DNA from 3 places in the Cytobacillus sp. Bva_UNVM-123 genome. Region 3 is predicted to be linked to each of the others. Evidence: a T-box and tRNA genes for the amino acid it is inferred to sense, from the RefSeq annotation. Region 3 holds a T-box; the other regions hold tRNA genes.
What was found. The T-box of region 3 lies ahead of thrS (threonine--tRNA ligase). A T-box ahead of a tRNA ligase gene usually reads a tRNA of that ligase, here a tRNA-Thr.

Region 1 (7,757 bases), 2.3 Mb from region 3:
ACATCTTCCATTCCAATGTAAAGGGAGACCGTGCTAGACAACATGACCAAGACCATTGTTGAAAGAATACAAATATTAGCTAGACCTACTGCGTTTTGTTTCATCCGATAAATCATGCCTGATACACTGATAAAGTGTTTAGTTTGATAATAGAAACCTTTGTTTTTTCGCATTAATTTTAATAGGGCTATTGTGCCGGCTGTAAACAATGCGTATGTCCCGATAATAACAAGTAGTACGGCTAAGAAAAACTTATTAAGCGCAGCTAATGGAGATTCAGTTACTAGTGCGATATAGTATCCGGATGCAAGTGCTGCCACCCCGATTATAACGAGAACCCATTTCGTTTTTGGTTCTTTTTCACCAACCTGACCGCCTCGCAATAATTCAATCGGTTTTGCTAGGTGAATATGTCTTAAATTGTTTAGAAGGGTTAGGACAAAAATGCCAAGAAAAAGGATCGATGTAACTCCTATTGATTTTATCGAAACAAAATACGTAAGCGACACATCAAAATGTAAAATATTATTTAAGAGCAGAAACATTAACTTGCCTATAATCATTCCGCTTGCTAATCCAATAGCAAGACTGAAGACAGTAACAAAAAAGGTCTCCCAAACAATCACTTTGGAAATATGCTTTTTCTCCATTCCAAGAATGTTGAAAAGTCCAAACTCCTTTTTTCGTCGTTTAATTAAAAAGCTATTAGTATAGAAGAGGAAAATAACTGAAAAGATCCCGATGACAATGTTGCCCAAATTTAAAATCATAATCAAGACTTCACCACCGGACATTTCTTTCAGACCCGGATTACCCGACATAAAATGCATCATGTAAAACATAGCAATGGTACCGATACATGTAAGAATATAAGGGATATACGTTTTCCGGTGTTTATTGATATTAGTTAGAGCAAGTTTGGTGTAGAAAAATCTACTCATTTCTATCACCGCCCGTTGCAATGATGTTTAATGTATCCGAGATTTTTTGGTACATCGCTTCATTGGATAAGGTTCCTTTATAGATTTGATGAAACACGGCACCATCTTTAATAAACAGAACGCGACTCGCGTGGCTGGCGGCCTTTGTACTATGGGTCACCATAAGAACCGTTTGGCCTCCTTGATTAATCTGTGAGAAAATCTGCAATAAATCATCAGAAGCACGCGAATCCAACGCACCGGTCGGCTCATCAGCAAGAACGAGTTTTGGATTCGTAATGAGCGCTCTCGCAACCGCTGCCCGCTGTTTTTGACCGCCGGAAACTTCATATGGGAATTTTGTTAAAATATCTTTAATCCTTAAGTTTTTGGCAAGCGGCTTTAAACGGTTACTCATTTCACTATATGATGTGCCGGATAATACGAGCGGTAAAAAGATATTGTCTTGCAATGAAAATGTATCGAGTAAGTTAAAGTCCTGAAAAACAAAGCCAAGATTTTTCCGACGAAATGCAGAAATTTCTTTTTCACTAATTGATACGATATCTTTGTCATTCAGTAAAACTTCGCCGCTGGTCGGTTTATCTAGAGCAGCTAAAATATTTAATAGAGTCGTCTTTCCAGAACCGGATTCGCCCATAATCGCAACATATTCCCCTTCTTCCACTGAAAAGCTAACGTCTGTAAGTGCCTGAACATGATTGCCACCGAACCGAGTTGTGTATACTTTTTTTAGATTTTTCACCTCTAGTACTGTCATGAAAAATTCCTCCGTTTCATCTGTAACTACTAGTTCAGTATAGCAATGGCTTCATTTTCACAGACATAGCTTTTGCTTACAAATAAGAGCTCAATCTTACAAAAATGTAAGGCTGAATAGTTACCGGTATCATTCCAGTCCGATTTCCTTCGTTTCCAAATCAATGATAACCTTTGTTCCTTTTCCTACCTCTGATTCAATGGTTATGTCGTGGGATAGCTTGGTCAATATTTGTTTGCAAAGATACAAACCAATCCCCGTAGATTGTTTAAAGGCACGACCATTGAATCCAGTAAAGCCCTTTTCAAATACACGGGGTAAATCCTCTCCTTGAATGCCTATTCCAGTATCTTCTATAACCAGCCTTTTATTTTTCCTATAAATTGAAATGGAACCTTCCTTTGTATACTTCAATGCATTGGATAGAATTTGCTCTATGACAAAGAGCAGCCATTTTTCATCCGTTAATACGGTACGGTTAAAATCCGAATAGTTCAGGCTGATTTTTTTCGTATAAACATTTTGGCATTTTTTCGGATCGCTTGTTTGATAATATCATCTAATTCATATTTCTTAAAAACAAGATCATTGGACATATTTTCTAAACGAAGATATTGCAGAACAAATTCAACATATTGTTCAATTTTAATCAATTCCAATTCCAATTCTGCTGTTTGCTCCTTTTGCTCTGATTGGAGAAGGAGCCGCATTGCCGCAATTGGTGTTTTGATCTGATGGGTCCAATGCGTAAAATAATCGACTAAATCTTTCTGTTTATTATCAGCTTGAACGGTCAATTCGTTCTTATTTTTATATAAAATATGCAGCAGTTCTTGATATTTCTGTTCAATTGCATTCTTTGGGACAGGCAATTGATCGATTTGTACCATAATAGTCTTTTCTGCGTTTTTTAACTTTTTGTATTGCTTCATAAATTTTAAAAAATCAACAACAAAAAAGACGAGGACAATATATGAACATAGAAGGATCGAGTAGAGGATTGGATCGAGGGGGTAGTGGCTAAGCGAAAAAACGATGGTAAAGCATAGGACAAAAAGGCAGAACAAGGCTATCGGTTTCCAGTTTTTATATAAATAGAGGAGAAATAAATTTTCTTTATGCTTATTCATATTAGTCCACCAAATAGCCGACTCCTTTCTTTGTTTTAATAAAATCATTTAGTCCAATTGCTTCTAATTTCTTTCGGAGACGGTTGATATTCACCGTTAGTGTATTATCATCAATAAAACTGTCCGTTTCCCATAGCCGCATCATTAGAACATCCCTTGAAACAGCCTTCCCTTTATTTTCAAAAAGAACATGCAAAATTTTTTGGTCGTTTTTGGTTAAATCGATTTTCTGGCCATTAAAGGTAACTGTTGCATCACTTATGTTTAGAATAGCCCCACGGTGTTCCAGCAAATTTGTTTGTCCGGTAAAATCGTAAGTGCGTCTAAGTAATGCTTGTACTTTGGAAGTAAGAATCGTCAGGTCGAAAGGTTTGGCAATAAAGTCATCCCCGCCCATATTAATAGCCATGACAATATTCATATTATCGGAAGCAGAAGAGATAAAGATAATCGGTACCTTAGATACTTTGCGAATTTCTTGACACAAGGTAAACCCGTTCACAAAAGGAAGAGAGATATCCAATAAAACTAGTTGCGGATCAAAAGAAACAAACTGTGTCATGACATTCTGGAAATCAGAAACATATTCCACTTCAAATCCCCACGGCTGAAGGTGATTCTTTACCGTTCTTGCAATGACCATATCATCTTCTACAATATATATCTTGTACATAATCTTAGCTCCGCTCGTCAGTCATTTTAATTAGATCCCCATTGCTAAATCAATCCGGTTACAATATACTTTGACGTAATTTAAAGGGATTTGTACTCTTCTTCACTACTATTTAAATTAAACCAAAAGGTCATTGAATAGAATGCCTCTGTTCTCAATAACAATGAATTTCTCATTTAACTGCTACTATTTCATCAGTTTAATTAATTTTATTTTACAATCAATGCCACATTTATTCTACAAAATGACCCTAAAATGGAAAAAAGCGCTGTTCCTTGCAGGAAAGCGCCCGATTTAGGAATTTTGAAATAATTATACTTTACCCAAATAGCTTCTTGTATATTTGGAATAACTATTTTTCCATATTTGCTGTATTTTTCAAATAAATTCGATAATGCAGCAATGAATAGATTATACTCCTTGTCGGTCTTTTTTGGGGAATAGGAAGCGGATAAGTACCTGCCCAAAAATCCATTAAGATCAAATTGCAAATCATTGCGAAAGTTTCTAAAATCATACTTTCCATCTTTAAAAAATTGCTGATAGACAATTGAAGTTTCCTCTATCCCACCACTAAAACCTTTAAAATTGGGGCAGTATTTTTGGCAAACTTCAGCACTCTCCCTGTTTATTTCGCTCGACCCATCCCGGCTATTCCATACAAGATTCACTTTCGCATCCTGTTTCAAAATCCGTTGGCATTTTAATCTGAACTTCTTTTTGTCGAACCAATGAAATGCCTGTGCCGTCGTAACTAAATCTAGACTATTATCATTTAAAGTTGTGTTTTCAGCCGTTGCCTTAATCGAAATAAAACGGGAATCAGGCATCAGCGATTGTTTCGCAACAGTTCTCATATCATCATTTGGTTCCACACCTATTACAGTAAATCCCCTATCAATCAGCTGCCTGCTTAATATTCCAGTCCCCGAGCCAATATCTGAATAATGCAATCCTCATTTAACCCAGCTTCAGTGATTAAATATTCAATATATTCATGAGGATAACTAGGACGGTATTTTGCATATACCTCAGTTTTTTATCTGTGAATTTATCTGTTGATTTCATAAAATCACCTTCTCCTTGATTCTTCAGACAAAATATTCACCATTTTGATTGTTTTGAAAAGCTGTACTCACGTATTTTACTCCTTCGGATTTAACAATTGTTCAAGTAAGACATATTACCGTTTTCCATTTCTTCTAAGAAAGTTTCGCAAATTCTGCGGGTTTGTTCCTTGTTTTGACTAACTATAGTATCAAACCTACTAATGGGGATATATTTCTCTTTTTCGGTTTGAAGAAGAACTAATTTCTCACGATACTCTTCCTTTTCAACTTCGTTCTCACCTTTATCTAACTTTTGATTAAGGAAAAAAATTTGAATATCAATCTTTTTTTCTTGTGTTAGTTCTTGTAAATAATTCTTTCATCGATTATTAAATTTACCACAATCTCAAAATACTCAGTTAAAGATTGTAGCCTCTTTGGAACAGGACAACGCTTTTTGACCCAATCGGAAAATTGCTGTGGAGTAATCCCTGCAGCCCTTCATATATTAACATACGAGACTTGATGCATATTATCTGGATTTTGTTCAGATATGCTTTTTTTGTTAAGCTCTTATCATTTTGAACTTAACAAATCAGTGTTATCAAAAGTGTTCCCTATGTAAGTTTTGTGTAAAATGAATTCAAATCTTATCGTTTTCTTCGTGTTCCTGAAAAACAAAAAATGCTGAGAAACATTGCTAAATCAATGGTTTCTCAGCATTTAATTTTTTAAAAATTGAACGTAAATTATTCTAACGATACCGGTGGCCGGGGTCGAACCGGCACTCCGTGAGGAACACGATTTTGAGTCGTGCGCGTCTGCCAATTCCGCCACACCGGCATATATAAAAGGAGACGATTAATATTTAATAATTGGAGGCGGCAACCGGATTTGAACCGGTGAATAAAGGTTTTGCAGACCTTGGCCTTACCACTTGGCTATGCCGCCAGATTAAAATGGAGCGGAAGACGGGATTCGAACCCGCGACCCCCACCTTGGCAAGGTGGTGTTCTACCACTGAACTACTTCCGCAGATGGCTGGGCTAGCAGGATTCGAACCTACGAATGACGGAGTCAAAGTCCGTTGCCTTACCGCTTGGCTATAGCCCAATAATAATTTATTATTACTATTCATTATACGAATTTATTTGATATATATTACTTAAAATATGGGGCGGCTGATGGGAATCGAACCCACGAGTGTCGGAACCACAATCCGATGCGTTAACCACTTCGCCACAACCGCCATAATGAATGGAAAGGGTATTAATTTCATAATCAATATTATATTATGGGGCGGCTGATGGGAATCGAACCCACGAATGTCGGAACCACAATCCGATGCGTTAACCACTTCGCCACAACCGCCATAATGAATGGCAGGGGTAGTAGGAATCGAACCCACATCAAAGGTTTTGGAGACCTTCGTTTTACCATTAAACTATACCCCTAAATGGTGGTGGGGGACGGATTCGAACCGCCGAACCCAAAGGGAGCGGATTTACAGTCCGCCGCGTTTAGCCACTTCGCTACCCCACCGTATACAAGACAGTGCCGGCCAGAGGACTTGAACCCCCAACCTACTGATTACAAGTCAGTTGCTCTACCAATTGAGCTAGGCCGGCATATTCATTTTTAATTCATTATTTAAATGGTGGCTCAGGACGGAATCGAACCGCCGACACAAGGATTTTCAGTCCTTTGCTCTACCGACTGAGCTACTGAGCCAAATGAAATATTACTTCCTAAACTAATTTTGCGATAAAAAGTGTGCGCCAAATCTCTTCTCGATTTGTTGCAAATTTTAAAAGTTTACCATTCGGTGATGTTTTGCTCTGTCGCTGTAATCTTTTAAAATTCTCTACCGACTGAGCTACTGAGCCAAACATTTTTTTAAATGGCGGTCCGGACGGGACTCGAACCCGCGACCTCCTGCGTGACAGGCAGGCATTCTAACCAACTGAACTACCGGACCAGATTGCGGGGACAGGATTTGAACCTGCGACCTTCGGGTTATGAGCCCGACGAGCTACCGGACTGCTCCACCCCGCGATAATAATATTTATTAGATTTCACAATGCTTGTTTTAAGCATTAGGACTGTCCCGATTTCAGGAAGCTTAGTCAAAAAGCAGCTCAATCGGTACAACTCGCAGTTTAATCGATGAAGTAACGCTCGTTGCTCCACCCCGCGACAATAATATTAATGGTGGAGGATGACGGGCTCGAACCGCCGACCCTCTGCTTGTAAGGCAGATGCTCTCCCAGCTGAGCTAATCCTCCGAAGCACAGGACGTGCGAGTGCATGCGTTGCGACAGGACGTCGCGCATTTAGCATGCCTTCTTAAAATGGTGACCCCTACGGGATTCGAACCCGTGTTACCGCCGTGAAAGGGCGGTGTCTTAACCGCTTGACCAAGGGGCCATTATATATTTATGTAAATGGCGGAGAGCAAGGGATTTGAACCCTTGAGACAGCTATAAACCGCCTACACGATTTCCAATCGTGCTCCTTCGGCCACTCGGACAGCTCTCCTAATGGCTCCGCAGGTAGGATTCGAACCTACGACCGTTCGGTTAACAGCCGAATGCTCTACCACTGAGCTACTGCGGAATGATAATAATAAAGCTGCTTGGCGGCGTCCTACTCTCACAGGGGGAGAGCCCCCAACTACCATCGGCGCTGAGAAGCTTAACTTCCGTGTTCGGGATGGGAACGGGTGTGACCTTCTCGCTATCGCCACCAAACCAATATCTTTATATTCTCATTTAAGAGATTTTCAAAGACATACTCTATTATAACTATTTTTTAGCTTTTTGCAAGAGGAAAATTTACAATTTCATTCCCTCAAAACTAGATAATGGTAAGAAGAAAAAAGAGTAATCTTAAAGCGTGTCCAGCTCCAGTGCCTAGGGGCTCGAGGTCTTAAGTCAATCCGTCAAGAAGGTTAAAGTACAACCTTCTCGCCGTCTCGTCTTAAGCTTGTCGCCCCTAAGCAAGGCACTTCCGCTTTTCGTTTTTGGTTAAGTCCTCGACCGATTAGTATTTGTCAGCTCCACGTGTCACCACGCTTCCACCTCAAACCTATCAACCTGATCATCTTTCAGGGGTCTTACTAGCTTGCGCTATGGGAAATCTCATCTCGAGGGGGGCTTCATGCTTAGATGCTTTCAGCACTTATCCCGTCCGCACATAGCTACC
Region 2 (7,757 bases), 220 kb from region 3:
GCTGAAAAGCGTAGGCGATGGACAACAGGTTGATATTCCTGTACCACCAAATTACCGTTTGAGCAATGGGGGGACGCAGGAGGATAGGGTAAGCGCGCTGCTGGAATAGCGCGTCCAAGCAGTTAGGCTGATAATGAGGCAAATCCCATTATCGTGAAGGCTGAGCTGTGACGGCGAGGGAAATAGAGTACCGAAGTTCCTGAATCCACACTGCCAAGAAAAGCCTCTAGCGAGGTAACAGGTGCCCGTACCGCAAACCGACACAGGTAGGCGAGGAGAGAATCCTAAGGTGAGCGAGAGAACTCTCGTTAAGGAACTCGGCAAAATCACCCCGTAACTTCGGGAGAAGGGGTGCTCATTTGGGTGAATAGCCCGGATGAGCCGCAGTGAATAGGCCCAGGCGACTGTTTAGCAAAAACACAGGTCTCTGCGAAGCCGCAAGGCGAAGTATAGGGGCTGACGCCTGCCCGGTGCTGGAAGGTTAAGAGGAGGGGTTAGCGTAAGCGAAGCTCTGAATTGAAGCCCCAGTAAACGGCGGCCGTAACTATAACGGTCCTAAGGTAGCGAAATTCCTTGTCGGGTAAGTTCCGACCCGCACGAAAGGCGTAACGATCTGGGCACTGTCTCAACGAGAGACTCGGTGAAATTATAGTACCTGTGAAGATGCAGGTTACCCGCGACAGGACGGAAAGACCCCGTGGAGCTTTACTGTAGCCTGATATTGAATTTCGGTACAGCTTGTACAGGATAGGTAGGAGCCTAGGAAGCCGGAGCGCCAGCTTCGGTGGAGGCATCGGTGGGATACTACCCTGGCTGTATTGAAATTCTAACCCGCGCCCCTTATCGGGGCGGGAGACAGTGTCAGGTGGGCAGTTTGACTGGGGCGGTCGCCTCCTAAAGAGTAACGGAGGCGCCCAAAGGTTCCCTCAGAATGGTTGGAAATCATTCGTAGAGTGTAAAGGCACAAGGGAGCTTGACTGCGAGACCTACAAGTCGAGCAGGGACGAAAGTCGGGCTTAGTGATCCGGTGGTTCCGCATGGAAGGGCCATCGCTCAACGGATAAAAGCTACCCCGGGGATAACAGGCTTATCTCCCCCAAGAGTCCACATCGACGGGGAGGTTTGGCACCTCGATGTCGGCTCATCGCATCCTGGGGCTGTAGTCGGTCCCAAGGGTTGGGCTGTTCGCCCATTAAAGCGGTACGCGAGCTGGGTTCAGAACGTCGTGAGACAGTTCGGTCCCTATCCGTCGTGGGCGCAGGAAATTTGAGAGGAGCTGTCCTTAGTACGAGAGGACCGGGATGGACGCACCGCTGGTGTACCAGTTGTCTTGCCAAAGGCATAGCTGGGTAGCTATGTGCGGACGGGATAAGTGCTGAAAGCATCTAAGCATGAAGCCCCCCTCGAGATGAGATTTCCCATAGCGCAAGCTAGTAAGACCCCTGAAAGATGATCAGGTTGATAGGTTTGAGGTGGAAGCGTGGTGACACGTGGAGCTGACAAATACTAATCGGTCGAGGACTTAACCAAAATAATTATGATTACTCTATTTCTTCTTCTTATTATCTAGTTTTGAGGGAATGAAATTGCAAATTTTCCTCTTGCAAAAAGCTAAAAATTAGTTATAATAGAGTATGTCTTTAGAAAATCTCTTAAATGAGGATATTAAGATATTGGTTTGGTGGCGATAGCGAGAAGGTCACACCCGTTCCCATCCCGAACACGGAAGTTAAGCTTCTCAGCGCCGATGGTAGTTGGGGGCTCTCCCCCTGTGAGAGTAGGACGCCGCCAAGCTATTAAATATGGAGGATTAGCTCAGCTGGGAGAGCATCTGCCTTACAAGCAGAGGGTCGGCGGTTCGATCCCGTCATCCTCCACCATTATGAGCCGGCCTAGCTCAATTGGTAGAGCAACTGACTTGTAATCAGTAGGTTGGGGGTTCAAGTCCTCTGGCCGGCACCAGATTTTAAAAGATTACAGCCACGAAGCTTTACTTCAACGAATGGTAAGCTTTTAAAATCTGCGACAAAGACCAAAGGGCTTTGGAGCATATTTATTACTACTATCAAAATTCAGTTTTTAAAACTTTGAATTTTGAGCCATTAGCTCAGTCGGTAGAGCATCTGACTTTTAATCAGAGGGTCGCAGGTTCGAATCCTGCATGGCTCACCACTTTAAATATGCGGGTGTGGCGGAATTGGCAGACGCACTAGACTTAGGATCTAGCGCCGCAAGGCGTGGGGGTTCGACTCCCTTCACCCGCACTTTACATAATATGCGGAAGTAGTTCAGTGGTAGAACACCACCTTGCCAAGGTGGGGGTCGCGGGTTCGAATCCCGTCTTCCGCTCCATAATGTGCCGGGGTGGCGGAACTGGCAGACGCACAGGACTTAAAATCCTGCGGTAGGTGACTACCGTACCGGTTCGATTCCGGTTCTCGGCACCATTATATTGCGCCCGTAGCTCAATTGGATAGAGCGTCTGACTACGGATCAGAAGGTTATGGGTTCGACTCCTTTCGGGCGCGTTTGTTTTTTCGGGAAGTAGCTCAGCTTGGTAGAGCACTTGGTTTGGGACCAAGGGGTCGCAGGTTCGAATCCTGTCTTCCCGACCACTAAAATTACGGGGCCTTAGCTCAGCTGGGAGAGCGCCTGCCTTGCACGCAGGAGGTCAGCGGTTCGATCCCGCTAGGCTCCATTATTATTTAAATATAATAAACATTTATTTGGCGGTGTAGCTCAGCTGGCTAGAGCGTACGGTTCATACCCGTAAGGTCGGGGGTTCGATCCCCTCCGCCGCTACCATATTCAAGATTGCTTACAAGTTTTGATATAATGATGAATCTTGGACCTTTAGCTCAGCTGGTTAGAGCAGACGGCTCATAACCGTCCGGTCGTAGGTTCGAGTCCTACAAGGTCCACCATATAACATACGGAGGAATACCCAAGTCCGGCTGAAGGGATCGGTCTTGAAAACCGACAGGCGGGTTAAACCGCGCGGGGGTTCGAATCCCTCTTCCTCCGCCATTTTTCTTAAATGAATGGCATAACAAGATTTAAAATATTACTATCGCGGGGTGGAGCAACGAGCGTTACTTCATCGAGTAAACTGCGAGTTGTACCGATTGAGCTGCTTCTTGAGTAAGCTTCCTGAAATCGGGACAGTCTTAATGCTTAAAACAAGCATTGTGAAACTTTAAAAAATATTATTATCGCGGGGTGGAGCAGTTCGGTAGCTCGTCGGGCTCATAACCCGAAGGTCGCAGGTTCAAATCCTGTCCCCGCAATTTGGTCCGGTAGTTCAGTTGGTTAGAATGCCTGCCTGTCACGCAGGAGGTCGCGGGTTCGAGTCCCGTCCGGACCGCCATTTTAAAAAAATGTTTGGCTCAGTAGCTCAGTCGGTAGAGAATTTTAAAAGATTACAGCAACAGAGCAAAACATCACCGAATGGTAAACTTTTAAAATTTGCAACAAATCACGAAGAGATTTGGCGCACACTTTTTACCGCAAAATTTGTTTAGGAAATAATATTTCATTTGGCTCAGTAGCTCAGTCGGTAGAGCAAAGGACTGAAAATCCTTGTGTCGGCGGTTCGATTCCGTCCTGAGCCACCATTTACTTACCGTTAATCATAGGCAATAAAAAAATGCGGGTGTAGTTTAGTGGTAAAACCACAGCCACGAGCGAAGCTTCCATGAATTATCATCGAGTTGCCTCGACGCATTTACTTCCTTGAATATACTAGAAGAGGAAGAGGCATGAAAGAGCGTAAGTGAATCTTTGGATTATAGCAATAAAAAATGCGGGTGTAGTTTAGTGGTAAAACCACAGCCTTCCAAGCTGTTGATGAGGGTTCGATTCCCTTCACCCGCTCCAATAGAAGGGCCTATAGCTCAGCTGGTTAGAGCGCACGCCTGATAAGCGTGAGGTCGATGGTTCGAGTCCATTTAGGCCCACCATATTCCTTTTATTCCGCAGTAGCTCAGTGGTAGAGCATTCGGCTGTTAACCGAACGGTCGTAGGTTCGAATCCTACCTGCGGAGCCATAATGGAGAAGTACTCAAGAGGCTGAAGAGGCGCCCCTGCTAAGGGTGTAGGTCGCGTAAGCGGCGCGAGGGTTCAAATCCCTCCTTCTCCGCCACTTATTTTGGCCCCTTGGTCAAGCGGTTAAGACACCGCCCTTTCACGGCGGTAACACGGGTTCGAATCCCGTAGGGGTCATACTAAGAAATGCGTAAAGAAACGTCTAGTTTCTTTACGCATTTTTTGTTTTGGGAAAGGTGATTGTCATAACAGTACTCTGCAAACGATCTGCTGCATATCCGAAGAACTGGGATAATAATCATGGAGTTCTCATTGGGAATATGCTATAAGTATAATGAAAAAGGGGGAACGTCTCCTTATAATAAATGGTTTGTTTTGGGGGTTATCATGGTAAAAATTCTTGTTGTTGATGATGAAAAGGAAATAGCTGATTTGGTTGAATTTTATCTTCAGAATGAGGGCTATGAGGTAGTAAAGGTCCATGCTGGTGAGGCTGCACTTCAAATGATTCATCATAATTTTGATTTAGCTATTTTGGACATCATGCTTCCAGATGTGGATGGCTTTACTCTTTTAAAGAGAATTAGAGAGAAATATTATTACCCTGTTATTATGCTTACAGCAAAGGTTGAAGATATTGACAAAATCATGGGTTTAACAATAGGCGCTGATGATTACATTACTAAACCTTTCAATCCACTCGAATTGATTGCGAGGGTCAAAACTCAGATTCGCAGAACAAAATTTTATAATAAAGAAATGGAATCTGACTTTATTGATATTCATGGGTTATCTATCGTGATCGATTCTCGTAAAGTGAGTCTTTATGAAAAAGAGATTGAGCTGACCCCTTTGGAATTTGATATCTTATTATATCTCGCTAAAAAAAGAGGAAAGGTTATTTCATCAGAAGAGCTTTTTACTAATGTTTGGGGCGATAAATATATTGATAACAACAATACGATTATGGCTCATATTGCAAGATTAAGGGAAAAAATGGGGGAGAATGCGCGAAAGCCAAAATTTATCAAAACGGTTTGGGGGGTCGGCTACATCATTGAATAATTTCTATCCATTTTTCAGAAGAAAATTCGCATTAGAATTTCTTATGTGGGCCATTCTCTATACGGTTTTTGTTATCCTTTTATTTTTCATATTTAAAGTTACTTTAAGCAGTGATACATATTTTGGTTCTGAATTTCTTTATCCTTTTTATCACTGGGCTAATTATAATAAAGCTTTTTTAATTTTTATCGTTCTGTCGTTTGGCTATGCCCTTATCACTTTTATATTGTTTCATAAATCTATCAAGCATACAGATGAGATTATTGCTGCAATTGACGAGATTTATAAGAAAGATGATGCGCTCATTTCTCTTTCAGGAGATCTAAAAGATGTTACCGCAAAGATGAATAATATCAAGTTTAGTTTAAGAGAAAATGAGAAATTAGCAAAGGATGCGGAGAAAAGGAAGAATGATTTGATCATTTATTTAGCGCATGATCTCAAGACTCCTCTAACATCGATTATCGGCTATTTGACCATACTTTCTGAAGAAAATGATCTTAGCCATAGTTTTCGAAAAAAGTATTTAAAGATCAGTTTCGATAAAGCTGTTCGGCTAGAGGATTTAATAAATGAGTTTTTTGAAATTACAAGATTTAATTTAAATGATATGATACTGGAAAAGACTGAGGTTCATTTTAGCATGATGATGGAGCAAATTATTTATGAATTTACCCCATTTTTGAGTGAAAAAAATCTTTCAATTCATAGTGATATAGAATCTGATATTCAATTGGACATGGATCCGAATAAGATGGAAAGGGTTATCGATAATATAATTAGAAATGCTATCAATTATTCTTATGAAAATAGTGAGATTACTATTTGTGTACGTAAGGATCATGATTTTGTAGATGTACGTGTTACAAACAGGGGACCAACGATCCCTAGTGCAAAAATGGCTCATATTTTTGATGAATTTTTTAGAATGGATTCTTCAAGAAGTTCTCAGACGGGAGGCGCTGGACTTGGGCTTGCGATTGCGAAGTCCATTGTAACGGCACACGGTGGGATTATCGAGGCTAAAAGTGAAAATGAATTTGTTGAAGTGAATGTAAGGCTTCCTTCTTAATTTCGTAAGAAAAATGTAAGGATTTAATCATGTAAAACAAAAAATAAGCCCCTTATTATTTGATATTCTTATATCAGATAATAAGGAGCTTTTTTTAATCGTGTTAGAACGTAAGTAAGTCTAATTTAAATAGGATAGAAAAGCTTTTGAAAAACAAAGAGTGAGGTATATATGAAAAAGTTTATTAAAGCCCTAAAGTTTTTAGTTATTGTATTCGTTGGTTTATTTATTCTAATAAAAATGGATATTATTCATTTGCCGAAATTTTTAAAGGTTTTTGATAATGACCAGTATGCAAGTAAATATATTCTTTTACTCGACAGAGAAGATAATCGTATAGAATTTGAAAAGAGCTCTAAGTCCAGAGCATATCCAGCTTCTCTTACAAAGATTATGACAACGATTGTTGCTCTTGAGCATATTGATGATTTATCTGCAACTACTCCGATAGATGTTGAGACTTATAAGGAAATGGTAGCAAATAATGCTTCGATGGCAGGCTTTTATGGGAGAGAACCAGTAACCTACCGTGATCTTCTTTATGGAACTATATTGAGCTCTGGTGGAGAGGCGGCTAATTCTCTTGCTGTTCATGTAGCAGGAAATGTGGATGATTTTGTTGCATTGATGAATGAGAAGGCAGCCGAACTTGAGTTGGGGGATACACATTTCACTAACCCTGAAGGATTACATGATAAGAATCAATATACAACTGCTTATGATATGGCTCGCCTTCTAGACTACGCATTGGACAATGAAAACTTTAGAGCCATTTTTACGAAAGAGACTTTTCTAACAACACCAACAGCGGATCATCCAGATGGAATTATGCTAAAATCAACTGTTCTAACCAGGCTTAATGATGTGAATCAAAAAGAGTTTAATATAATTGGAGGGAAGTCAGGTACAACCTATGAAGCTGGGGAATGCTGGGCAACCCTTGGAATTAAAGATGGCCGTGAATACATTTGTATCGTAATGGGAGCACCCTTAAAAGATATTAGCAACCCAGAAAGGGCACAAATAGCTGACAGTATTAAGCTTTATCAACAAATTAAATCATAATTATGATGAAAGAAGCTGTCGTAAACTATTTACATAGGACAGCTTCTTTCAATTTTTACAAATAATAAGAGATTTAATCTAATTTTACTTCCCTCTCCTCCAGCTTTCTTCCGGGATTGTTTAAATCAATTTCAGACGTAATCCCTGTTGAGGGCCCACGAAATAAATCACCTACTGCTAAAATCTTGCCATCTGGCGGTCCAAATATCGGTACTTTCTCTTCCTTTTTTTCAAACTCCCTTAATAAAAATTCATCTTCTTCTTTACTCACTTTACATTTCCTCCCATCCTCTTCATTTAACCTCCTTTTATTTTGTCATTGCATGACTCGTTTTATGTTGAAAACAGTAAATAAGCTTAGAATTTCAGTAAAAGATGGCAAAACCCGACTAAAGTTGTCGGAAGATTTACATAGCATTTACAAGGCTTTTTTGAAGGTCACTCGAATATAAATCATGAAGGCAAAATTTAAATACACTAGTAGGAGAAGAATTATATGAATACAAAATTT
Region 3 (7,757 bases):
AAGTTTTATAGAGGCTGCAATTAGAGAAGTGAAGGAAGAAACAGGACTAGAGGTTAGTAATCTCATTTATAAAGGACTGTATGAATATGTCAATCAGGAAAAAAATGATCGATACATCATTTTTAATTATATCACTACTAGTTTCACTGGGGAGTTACTCCAGGAATCGCCTGAAGGAAAAGCTGTTTGGGTAAATATTGAAGATGTAAAAAACTTACCGATGCAAAAATCAATTCGACGTAGATTCCCGCTGTTTTTTGAAGAGGGCACTTTCGAAATTCATGTTGAATGGGATAATGAAACAAATTCAGAAGGAAAAGTAATGGTTAGAAAAACATAGAATGTCCCATTAAAACTTCCGCATATTTCTAAATGGATAGTCGCTTATACAAAAAAAATTTGCGGATTAGCAAGGTTGAAGTATAGTTGATGTAAGAAATAGAGAGGAAGGGATGGATTGGTGAAAAATAATTTATCATTCGAGATCCCAATTTATACGGTCGCTAATTCAGTATTACCAAAGCCCATTTCAGGAAACTATGATTATTGGCTTCCGTTGTTAACCTTTTTTTTAGAAAAAGCTGATTCTATTGAAATTCATTGCTGGAATGAAGAAGTGAATACAATTGAAGAACTTAGCTCTCTACTTAGTGATGCCTTAACGATTCGTTTTGATGGAGACCTCTCCATTTTTAAAGGAATGAAAACACCTGCTCTCACTGATTATATTCTATTTCATCATTTGAATAAAAAAGGTGAGTTCAAATGGTTTACAGTAAATTTATTAAATGAATTAACGTTAATGTTTCATTCAGGACATTGGGGCACAGAATTTTTTGTACCAGCTGTCACACATAAGGAAATTGCATTTATCAAAAGTGTCTCTCCAATGGGAACGACTTTTTATGAATTTCAATAATGATAATAGATTAAAGGAGTTTAGTTTGATGAAAGATGTTCTAAAATTAGAAGAAATTCGTTTAGATGAAAGAAAGAACTTTATGGAGTATTTATTGCTAGCTGATGAAAGTGAAGAGATTATCAATGAATATATCCATGAAGGAGATATGTTTTCTATTTTGTTAGAGAATTTAGTGATTGGGGTGGCATTATTTATACAGGAATCCCCTTCTATTGTGGAATTAAAAAATATTGCTTTATTGCCTGAATATAGAGGAAGAGGTTTCGGTAAAGACATTATGAATCTGGCATTTGAACAATATAGAAGAAAATCTTTTCAAAAAATGATCGTTGGAACTGCTAATTCTAGTATAGCTAATTTAGCCTTTTATCAAAAAGCAGGTTTTCGTATCGTTGGGATAAGGAAGAATTTTTTTAATAAATACCCTAATCCCATATACGAGGATGGGATTCAGGCAATCGATATGATTATGTTTGAGAAGAATCTATGAGTGAAGGAGAGGAATCCTGTCATGAAAAAAATTTATATTGTGAGACATTGTGAAGCAAGTGGTCAGCCGCCTGAATCTCCTTTAACCGATCAAGGATGTGTTCAAGCGAATGCATTAGCAGAATTTTTCTCAGATAAAAAATTGGATCGGATTATTTCAAGCCCTTTTCTACGGGCGAAGCAATCTGTCGAGCCACTAAGTAAAAAGTTTGCTTTGAATATAGAAATAGATGACCGTCTTTCAGAACGAGTATTGAGTAAAGCCAACCTTCCGGACTGGTTTGAAAAATTAAAAGCAACCTTTACAGATTTAGAACTGAAATATGAGGGTGGAGAATCAAGTCAGGAAGCCATGAATCGAATCGTAGAGGTTGTGGAAGAAGCTTTTAATGATGGGGCTCCTCATACATTAATTGTAACGCATGGGAATGTGATGTCCTTATTACTAAAAAAATATAATCATGACTTTGGTTTTGAGGGCTGGAAGAATCTTAGCAATCCCGATGTTTTTCTATTAAGCTGTCTAAATGATGAAATACATCTAGAGCGCATATGGAGTGAATAAAATAAAGCCTTTTAAAATGATGAAATGGCCTATAAGGGACGTTGCCAATGAGTATATGCTGCATAAGCAAATTATTTTAAAATGTTGTCAGCTTCATCTCACTGCGCTTGGCGACTACTCCGTGCACGTCGAGGCTTGTTCAATAAATCCGACGACAATTTTGCTTTGAAAAAAGCTGTTGCTATTTTTGTTTATATATTGTAATATGTAAAAAAATTACTTCATACAAAGCACTGATAAGGACAATAATTATTTTTACGGTTAACAGAGAGGGAAGAAAAGCTGCGAACTTCCTAGCTTAGGAAAATAATTTACCACCTTTGAGCTATATCAAGGAACTATAAGTATTTGATATCGTCCATGCTACGTTACAGCACCAAAGCCGTAAGCAAATCGTATTTTTGCTTATGGGAAATTGGGTGGAACCACGAGAATAACGCACTCGTCCCTTACTTTAGGGATGAGTACGTTTTTTTATTTTTAAAAATTAAATGAGAATAAGCACTGATAAGGACAATAATTATTTTTACGGTTAACAGAGAGGGAAGAAAAGCTGCGAACTTCCTAGCTTAGGAAAATAATTTACCACCTTTGAGCTATATCAAAGAACTATAAGTATTTGATATCGTCCATGCTACGTTACAGCACCAAAGCCGTAAGCAAATCGTATTTTTGTTTATGGGAATTTGGGTGGAACCACGAGATTACGCACTCGTCCCTTACATAGGGATGGGTGCGTTTTTTTTATTTTGAAAAGGAGTGTGTATGGTTATGAACAAAAAATGTATGAACATCGAATTTCAAGACGGAAAAATCAAAGAGTTTTCAAAAGGAATGACAGTGGCAGAGGTCGCAGAAACAATTAGCCCAAGTCTCAGAAAAAAAGCGGTGGCAGCGAAAATAAATGACGAGCTTGTTGATATAAGCTTTAGGCTAAATAGGGATGTGAAGCTTACTATTTTAACATTAGATGATGAAGAAGGGGTGCAAATTGCCAGACATTCAGCAGCACATATATTGGCACAAGCTGTAAAAAGATTGTATGGCCATGTGAAATTAGGAATTGGGCCGATTATTGACGAAGGATTTTACTATGATTTTAAATTAGAGCATAGTTTGACTATTGAAGATTTACGTATGATCGAAAAAGAAATGAACAACATCATTAGCGAGAATTTAATGATTAAACGTGAAGAGGTTTCATATGAAGAGGCGAAAAAGCTGCTAGAGGAAAAAGCTGAGCCGTTTAAGCTTGAAATATTAAAGGACATTCCAAAAGGTGAAAAAATAACGCTATATCAGCAAGGAGAATTTATGGATCTTTGTCGTGGTCCACATCTTCCCTCAACAGGCTATGTAAAAGCATTTAAACTAACACGTGTGTCTGGTGCTTACTGGAGAGGGGATAGTCAAAACGAGGTGCTTCAACGTGTTTATGGAGTAGCTTATAAAAACAAACAAGATTTAATGGAATATGAAATATTTTTGGAAGAAGCAGCTAAACGCGATCACCGTAAGCTAGGAAAACAGCTTGAGTTATTCATGTTTTCTGAGGAAGCGCCGGGAATGCCGTTTTACTTGCCAAATGGACAAACAATTAGAAATGAGCTAGAACAATTCTCACGTGAGCTGCAAAAAAAAGCAGAGTATGATGAGGTACGCACTCCATTAATGATGAATCAACAATTATGGGAAAGATCAGGACATTGGGATCATTATCATGAAAATATGTATTTTTCCGAAGTTGATCAAGTTAGTTTTGCCTTGAAGCCAATGAATTGTCCTGGCCATATGTTGATGTATAAAAACAATTTATACTCTTATCGAGATTTGCCCATTCGACTCGCAGAGTTTGGTCAAGTTCATCGTCATGAATATAGCGGTGCTTTAAATGGGATGCTTCGGGTTCGCACATTTTGTCAGGATGACGCCCATATTTTTGCTCGCCGGGATCAAATTGGTGATGAAATTAAACGGGCATTCAATTTAATTGACAAAGTATATCAAACTTTTGGTTTTGAATATTCAGTAGAGCTTTCCACTCGGCCAGAAAAAGCATTAGGTGATGATGCTCTTTGGGCAATCTCTGAAGAGGCATTAAAAAATGTCCTAGAGGATTTGCATGTTAACTACCGGTTAAATGAGGGGGATGGAGCATTTTATGGACCGAAAATTGACTTTCACATTAAAGATGCATTAAAACGCAGCCATCAATGTGGAACAATCCAGCTTGATTTTCAAATGCCGGAGAAATTTGATTTAACTTATATTAATCAACATAATGAAAAGGTTCGTCCTGTAGTTATCCATCGAGCTATTTTTGGATCGATTGATCGCTTCTTCGGTATATTAATCGAGCATTTTGCTGGTGCCTTTCCTGTTTGGCTTGCGCCGACACAGGTACAAATCATTCCAGTTTCACAAGTACATGTTGATTACTGTTTGCAAATTCAGTCGGAGCTCAAGCAGGCAGGCGTGAGGGTCAAAATGGATAATAGTAATGAAAAGCTAGGCTACAAAATTAGAGAGACACAAATGAAGAAGATTCCATACATGCTTGTTATCGGAGATAATGAAATTGAAGAGAAAAAGGTAAATATAAGGAAATATGGTAGTATAAATACAGAAAGTGTTTTATTTGAAGATTTTAAAAAGACGGTTATTCATCAAATGAAAGAGCGGAGTATGTAATCAGGCAGCGAATTAGAGTAACCTTTTCCAATAAATATAGTCTAATTTGGTAAAGGACGGTGACTCGGATGAAGAAAACAATCTTGCTCATTCTACTAGCTAGTTTGCTTGTTTACGTTACAGGGTGTGGTCTAGGAAATCAGCAAGGAAGCCTACAATTCAGTAGCAACATAGATTTTGGCAAAAATGACTATAAGAAAATGATTTCTAGTAATAATCAATTAGGATTTGAGCTTTTGTCACAGGTTAAGGGAAATGAAGATGGGAATATCTTTATTTCCCCAACAAGCTTATTAATGGCATTATCAATGGTTTATAACGGAGCTGATGGGGTGACGAAGGAAGAAATCGCAAAAGTTTTGCATGCTGACGGTATGGACGTACTTGATTTGAACAAGGCCAATGCTTCCTTATTGTCCATGCTCTATCACGATTCAAAACAAATTCAATTAAATGTTGCAAACTCTATTTGGTTAAATCAAAAATTCCATTTTCAAACTGATTTTGCCCAAAATAATAAAGACTACTTTCATGCAAACATACAGGAAATTGATATTCTTGATAGCCAATCTCCTCAACTAATCAATGATTGGGTAAAGAAATCAACGAATCATAAAATTGAAGAAATTGTTGATGCCCCATTGGATCCCGATTTAGTCGCTATTTTAATAAATGCGATTTATTTTAAGGGTAGCTGGCAGGATGAATTTAAGAAAAAAGAGACTGAAAAACGAACCTTTTATTTAGGGAATGGAGCTACGAAAGAAACACCACTCATGCGTCTTCATAAAAAAATGTCTCACATGGAAAACGAAAGCTTCCAAGCGGTTTCTCTCCCATATGGTGATGGAGAAATGAGTATGAAAGTATTTCTTCCAAAAGAAAATGCAAGTGTAGAAACATTCAAAAATAAGCTTACAAATGACAATTGGAAGGAATGGAGCTCACAATTCCAACAAAAAGAAGGAACCCTTCTCTTGCCAAAATTTCAAATGGAATATGAAGTTTTGTTGAATGATGCATTAAAGAAGCTTGGAATGACAACTGCCTTTGACAAAGGTGCAAATTTCGCAAAAATGATTGAAGAGAATGATCCGATTTGGATTAATATCGTGAAACAAAAAACATTTATTGATGTGAATGAAGAAGGAACAGAGGCTGCAGCAGCAACATCGGTAGAAATGAAAACAGAATCTGCACCTCTCGATCAGCCATTCCATATGGAAGTAAACCGTCCATTTTTCTTGATGATTTCAGATGACACAACTGGCGCAATATTATTTATTGGCGAGATTGCGAATCCGGAAGCAGGTGAATAGTGTATGCAAATTGAATTCTATCCGATCGGTACTATAAAAGAGGATGAACTTACATTTGCTGTTATTTGTGCCATTTATCAAGGCAAATGGATTTATGTAAGACATAAGGAACGAAATAGTTGGGAAATTCCAGGAGGACATAGAGAGCAAGGGGAAAGTATCGTGGCTACGGCAGAACGTGAGCTATTTGAAGAAACTGGCGCGACTAAATATAAGCTTACTCCAATATGTGATTATTCGGTAGATAACCTCGTAAATAAACAATTTGGAAGATTGTTTTTGGCGAAGGTAAGTGAGCTTGGGCCATTGCCTCATTCAGAAATAGGTGAATTAAGCTTATTCGATGCCCTTCCAGAGAATCTGACACATGCAGAAATTCAGCCATATTTATTGGAAAAGACAGTTGAATTTTTGAAAATGGGGGAGTTTATCGTTGACTAATTTGTATTTCGTAAGGCACGCCCATTCTATATACACCCCTGATGAATTAGGCAGGCCTTTATCGAACGAAGGCTTCATTGATGCAGAACTGGTTACGGAAATATTAAAATCAGAAAAAATTAATCTCGTTATTTCAAGTCCATATAAGAGAGCAGTTCAAACAGTTCAAGGGATTGCAAATTTTATTGAAAAAGAGATAGAAATCGTGGATGAGTTTAAAGAACGCATTTTATCTTCCACATCTGTTGAAGATTTTCCAACAGCCATCACGAAGGTTTGGGAGGAACCTCATTTTGCTTGGGGGGGTGGAGAATCAAATGTGGTCGCTCAGCAACGGGGAGTCAAGGCAACCTTGCAAATAGTAGAAAAATATAAGGGGAAGAATATTGTTATTGGCACGCATGGAAATATAATGGTTTTAATTATGAATTATTTCCATCAAAAATATGATTTTGAATTTTGGAAAGACCTCCATATGCCAGATATTTATAAATTAACGTTTGAGGATAGAGAATTAATAAATGTCGCAAGACTATGGAATAGAATATAGAAGATTTTTTCAAAGCAGGAATTGAAAAAGAAATATCGAATGGTTTATTTAAACGAATTCATTTGGAGGAATATATTTGTTATCTACTAAACAATTAGCTGATATTAAAGAATTGCAATGTAAGTGTGAGGAAGGGGGAAACTTCCAGTTAAAGTTAAATTGGGATATGCTGCAAACACGCAAGGAAGACGAATGCGATGATTTTCTCCATTATGAGGATGGGAAGCTTGTTGGATTTCTAGGTCTATACGGCTTCGGAAATAAGGTTGAGGTTTGTGGGATGGTTTCTCCGAATTATCGGAGAAAAGGGATATTCACCCAGCTGTTCCATAACGCTGAAAAAGGATTGCAAGAACGTAAGGTTAAGCAAATTCTTTTAAATGCGCCATCAAATTCTGAATCAGGGAAGGCATTTATACAAACAATCTCTTCCACTTATTTATTCACAGAATACCAGATGAAATGGGCAGAAAAGAGTTTAACTGAAAATCATGATGTTACATTAAGGCTGGCAACACCGCAAGATTTGGCAACTGAAATTCAATTAGATGTGCAATGTTTTGGATTTGAGGAGCAAGATGCTCATGATTATAATGCCAGAATCAAACAGGAAAACAGAGAACAATTTTTCATCATTGAGTCAGAGGGGATGCCAGTAGGAAAAATGCGGGTTGACCATTCAGATGGAGAAGCATGGATATACGGATTTGCTGTTTTCCCACAGTTTCAAGGAAAAGGAATCGGACGTAAGGCGTTAACAAATGTGATCAAAAAAGAACA

Region 1: it has a tRNA-Thr gene. The T-box ahead of thrS (threonine--tRNA ligase) is inferred to sense a tRNA for this amino acid. The anticodon was not compared.
Region 2: it has a tRNA-Thr gene. The T-box ahead of thrS (threonine--tRNA ligase) is inferred to sense a tRNA for this amino acid. The anticodon was not compared.

What each region holds. Positions count from the first base shown of each region.
Region 1 is NZ_CM177772.1:1,507,872-1,515,628, reverse strand. It holds gene KDN24_RS07260 (FtsX-like permease family protein) at 1-941, opposite strand, end outside; gene KDN24_RS07255 (ABC transporter ATP-binding protein) at 934-1,701, opposite strand; gene KDN24_RS07250 (ATP-binding protein) at 1,831-2,115, opposite strand; gene KDN24_RS07245 (ATP-binding protein) at 2,196-2,831, opposite strand; gene KDN24_RS07240 (response regulator transcription factor) at 2,833-3,504, opposite strand; partial or broken gene KDN24_RS07235 (class I SAM-dependent methyltransferase) at 3,817-4,572, opposite strand; tRNA gene KDN24_RS07230 (tRNA-Leu) at 5,315-5,396, opposite strand; tRNA gene KDN24_RS07225 (tRNA-Cys) at 5,430-5,504, opposite strand; tRNA gene KDN24_RS07220 (tRNA-Gly) at 5,514-5,588, opposite strand; tRNA gene KDN24_RS07215 (tRNA-Gln) at 5,592-5,666, opposite strand; tRNA gene KDN24_RS07210 (tRNA-His) at 5,727-5,802, opposite strand; tRNA gene KDN24_RS07205 (tRNA-His) at 5,849-5,924, opposite strand; tRNA gene KDN24_RS07200 (tRNA-Trp) at 5,934-6,007, opposite strand; tRNA gene KDN24_RS07195 (tRNA-Tyr) at 6,011-6,095, opposite strand; tRNA gene KDN24_RS07190 (tRNA-Thr) at 6,109-6,181, opposite strand; tRNA gene KDN24_RS07185 (tRNA-Phe) at 6,209-6,284, opposite strand; tRNA gene KDN24_RS07180 (tRNA-Asp) at 6,455-6,531, opposite strand; tRNA gene KDN24_RS07175 (tRNA-Met) at 6,535-6,608, opposite strand; tRNA gene KDN24_RS07170 (tRNA-Val) at 6,763-6,838, opposite strand; tRNA gene KDN24_RS07165 (tRNA-Glu) at 6,906-6,980, opposite strand; tRNA gene KDN24_RS07160 (tRNA-Ser) at 6,999-7,091, opposite strand; tRNA gene KDN24_RS07155 (tRNA-Asn) at 7,095-7,169, opposite strand; rRNA gene rrf (5S ribosomal RNA) at 7,187-7,303, opposite strand; rRNA gene KDN24_RS07145 (23S ribosomal RNA) at 7,576-7,757, opposite strand, start outside.
Region 2 is NZ_CM177772.1:3,984,457-3,992,213, reverse strand. It holds rRNA gene KDN24_RS20575 (23S ribosomal RNA) at 1-1,530, shown strand, start outside; rRNA gene rrf (5S ribosomal RNA) at 1,678-1,794, shown strand; tRNA gene KDN24_RS20565 (tRNA-Val) at 1,805-1,880, shown strand; tRNA gene KDN24_RS20560 (tRNA-Thr) at 1,887-1,962, shown strand; tRNA gene KDN24_RS20555 (tRNA-Lys) at 2,097-2,172, shown strand; tRNA gene KDN24_RS20550 (tRNA-Leu) at 2,183-2,264, shown strand; tRNA gene KDN24_RS20545 (tRNA-Gly) at 2,278-2,352, shown strand; tRNA gene KDN24_RS20540 (tRNA-Leu) at 2,359-2,447, shown strand; tRNA gene KDN24_RS20535 (tRNA-Arg) at 2,455-2,528, shown strand; tRNA gene KDN24_RS20530 (tRNA-Pro) at 2,539-2,615, shown strand; tRNA gene KDN24_RS20525 (tRNA-Ala) at 2,626-2,698, shown strand; tRNA gene KDN24_RS20520 (tRNA-Met) at 2,729-2,805, shown strand; tRNA gene KDN24_RS20515 (tRNA-Ile) at 2,848-2,924, shown strand; tRNA gene KDN24_RS20510 (tRNA-Ser) at 2,935-3,027, shown strand; tRNA gene KDN24_RS20505 (tRNA-Met) at 3,214-3,287, shown strand; tRNA gene KDN24_RS20500 (tRNA-Asp) at 3,291-3,367, shown strand; tRNA gene KDN24_RS20495 (tRNA-Phe) at 3,539-3,614, shown strand; tRNA gene KDN24_RS20490 (tRNA-Gly) at 3,803-3,876, shown strand; tRNA gene KDN24_RS20485 (tRNA-Ile) at 3,883-3,959, shown strand; tRNA gene KDN24_RS20480 (tRNA-Asn) at 3,972-4,046, shown strand; tRNA gene KDN24_RS20475 (tRNA-Ser) at 4,051-4,141, shown strand; tRNA gene KDN24_RS20470 (tRNA-Glu) at 4,150-4,221, shown strand; gene vanR (VanR-ABDEGLN family response regulator transcription factor) at 4,429-5,109, shown strand; gene KDN24_RS20460 (sensor histidine kinase) at 5,102-6,181, shown strand; gene KDN24_RS20455 (D-alanyl-D-alanine carboxypeptidase family protein) at 6,353-7,246, shown strand; gene KDN24_RS20450 (hypothetical protein) at 7,320-7,517, opposite strand; gene glgB (1,4-alpha-glucan branching protein GlgB) at 7,743-7,757, shown strand, end outside.
Region 3 is NZ_CM177772.1:3,763,578-3,771,334, reverse strand. It holds gene KDN24_RS19320 (8-oxo-dGTP diphosphatase) at 1-340, shown strand, start outside; gene KDN24_RS19315 (hypothetical protein) at 458-919, shown strand; gene KDN24_RS19310 (GNAT family N-acetyltransferase) at 948-1,412, shown strand; gene KDN24_RS19305 (histidine phosphatase family protein) at 1,434-1,976, shown strand; T-box leader at 2,201-2,429, shown strand; T-box leader at 2,472-2,699, shown strand; gene thrS (threonine--tRNA ligase) at 2,748-4,667, shown strand; gene KDN24_RS19295 (serpin family protein) at 4,736-5,986, shown strand; gene KDN24_RS19290 (NUDIX hydrolase) at 5,990-6,427, shown strand; gene KDN24_RS19285 (histidine phosphatase family protein) at 6,420-6,977, shown strand; gene KDN24_RS19280 (GNAT family N-acetyltransferase) at 7,054-7,757, shown strand, end outside.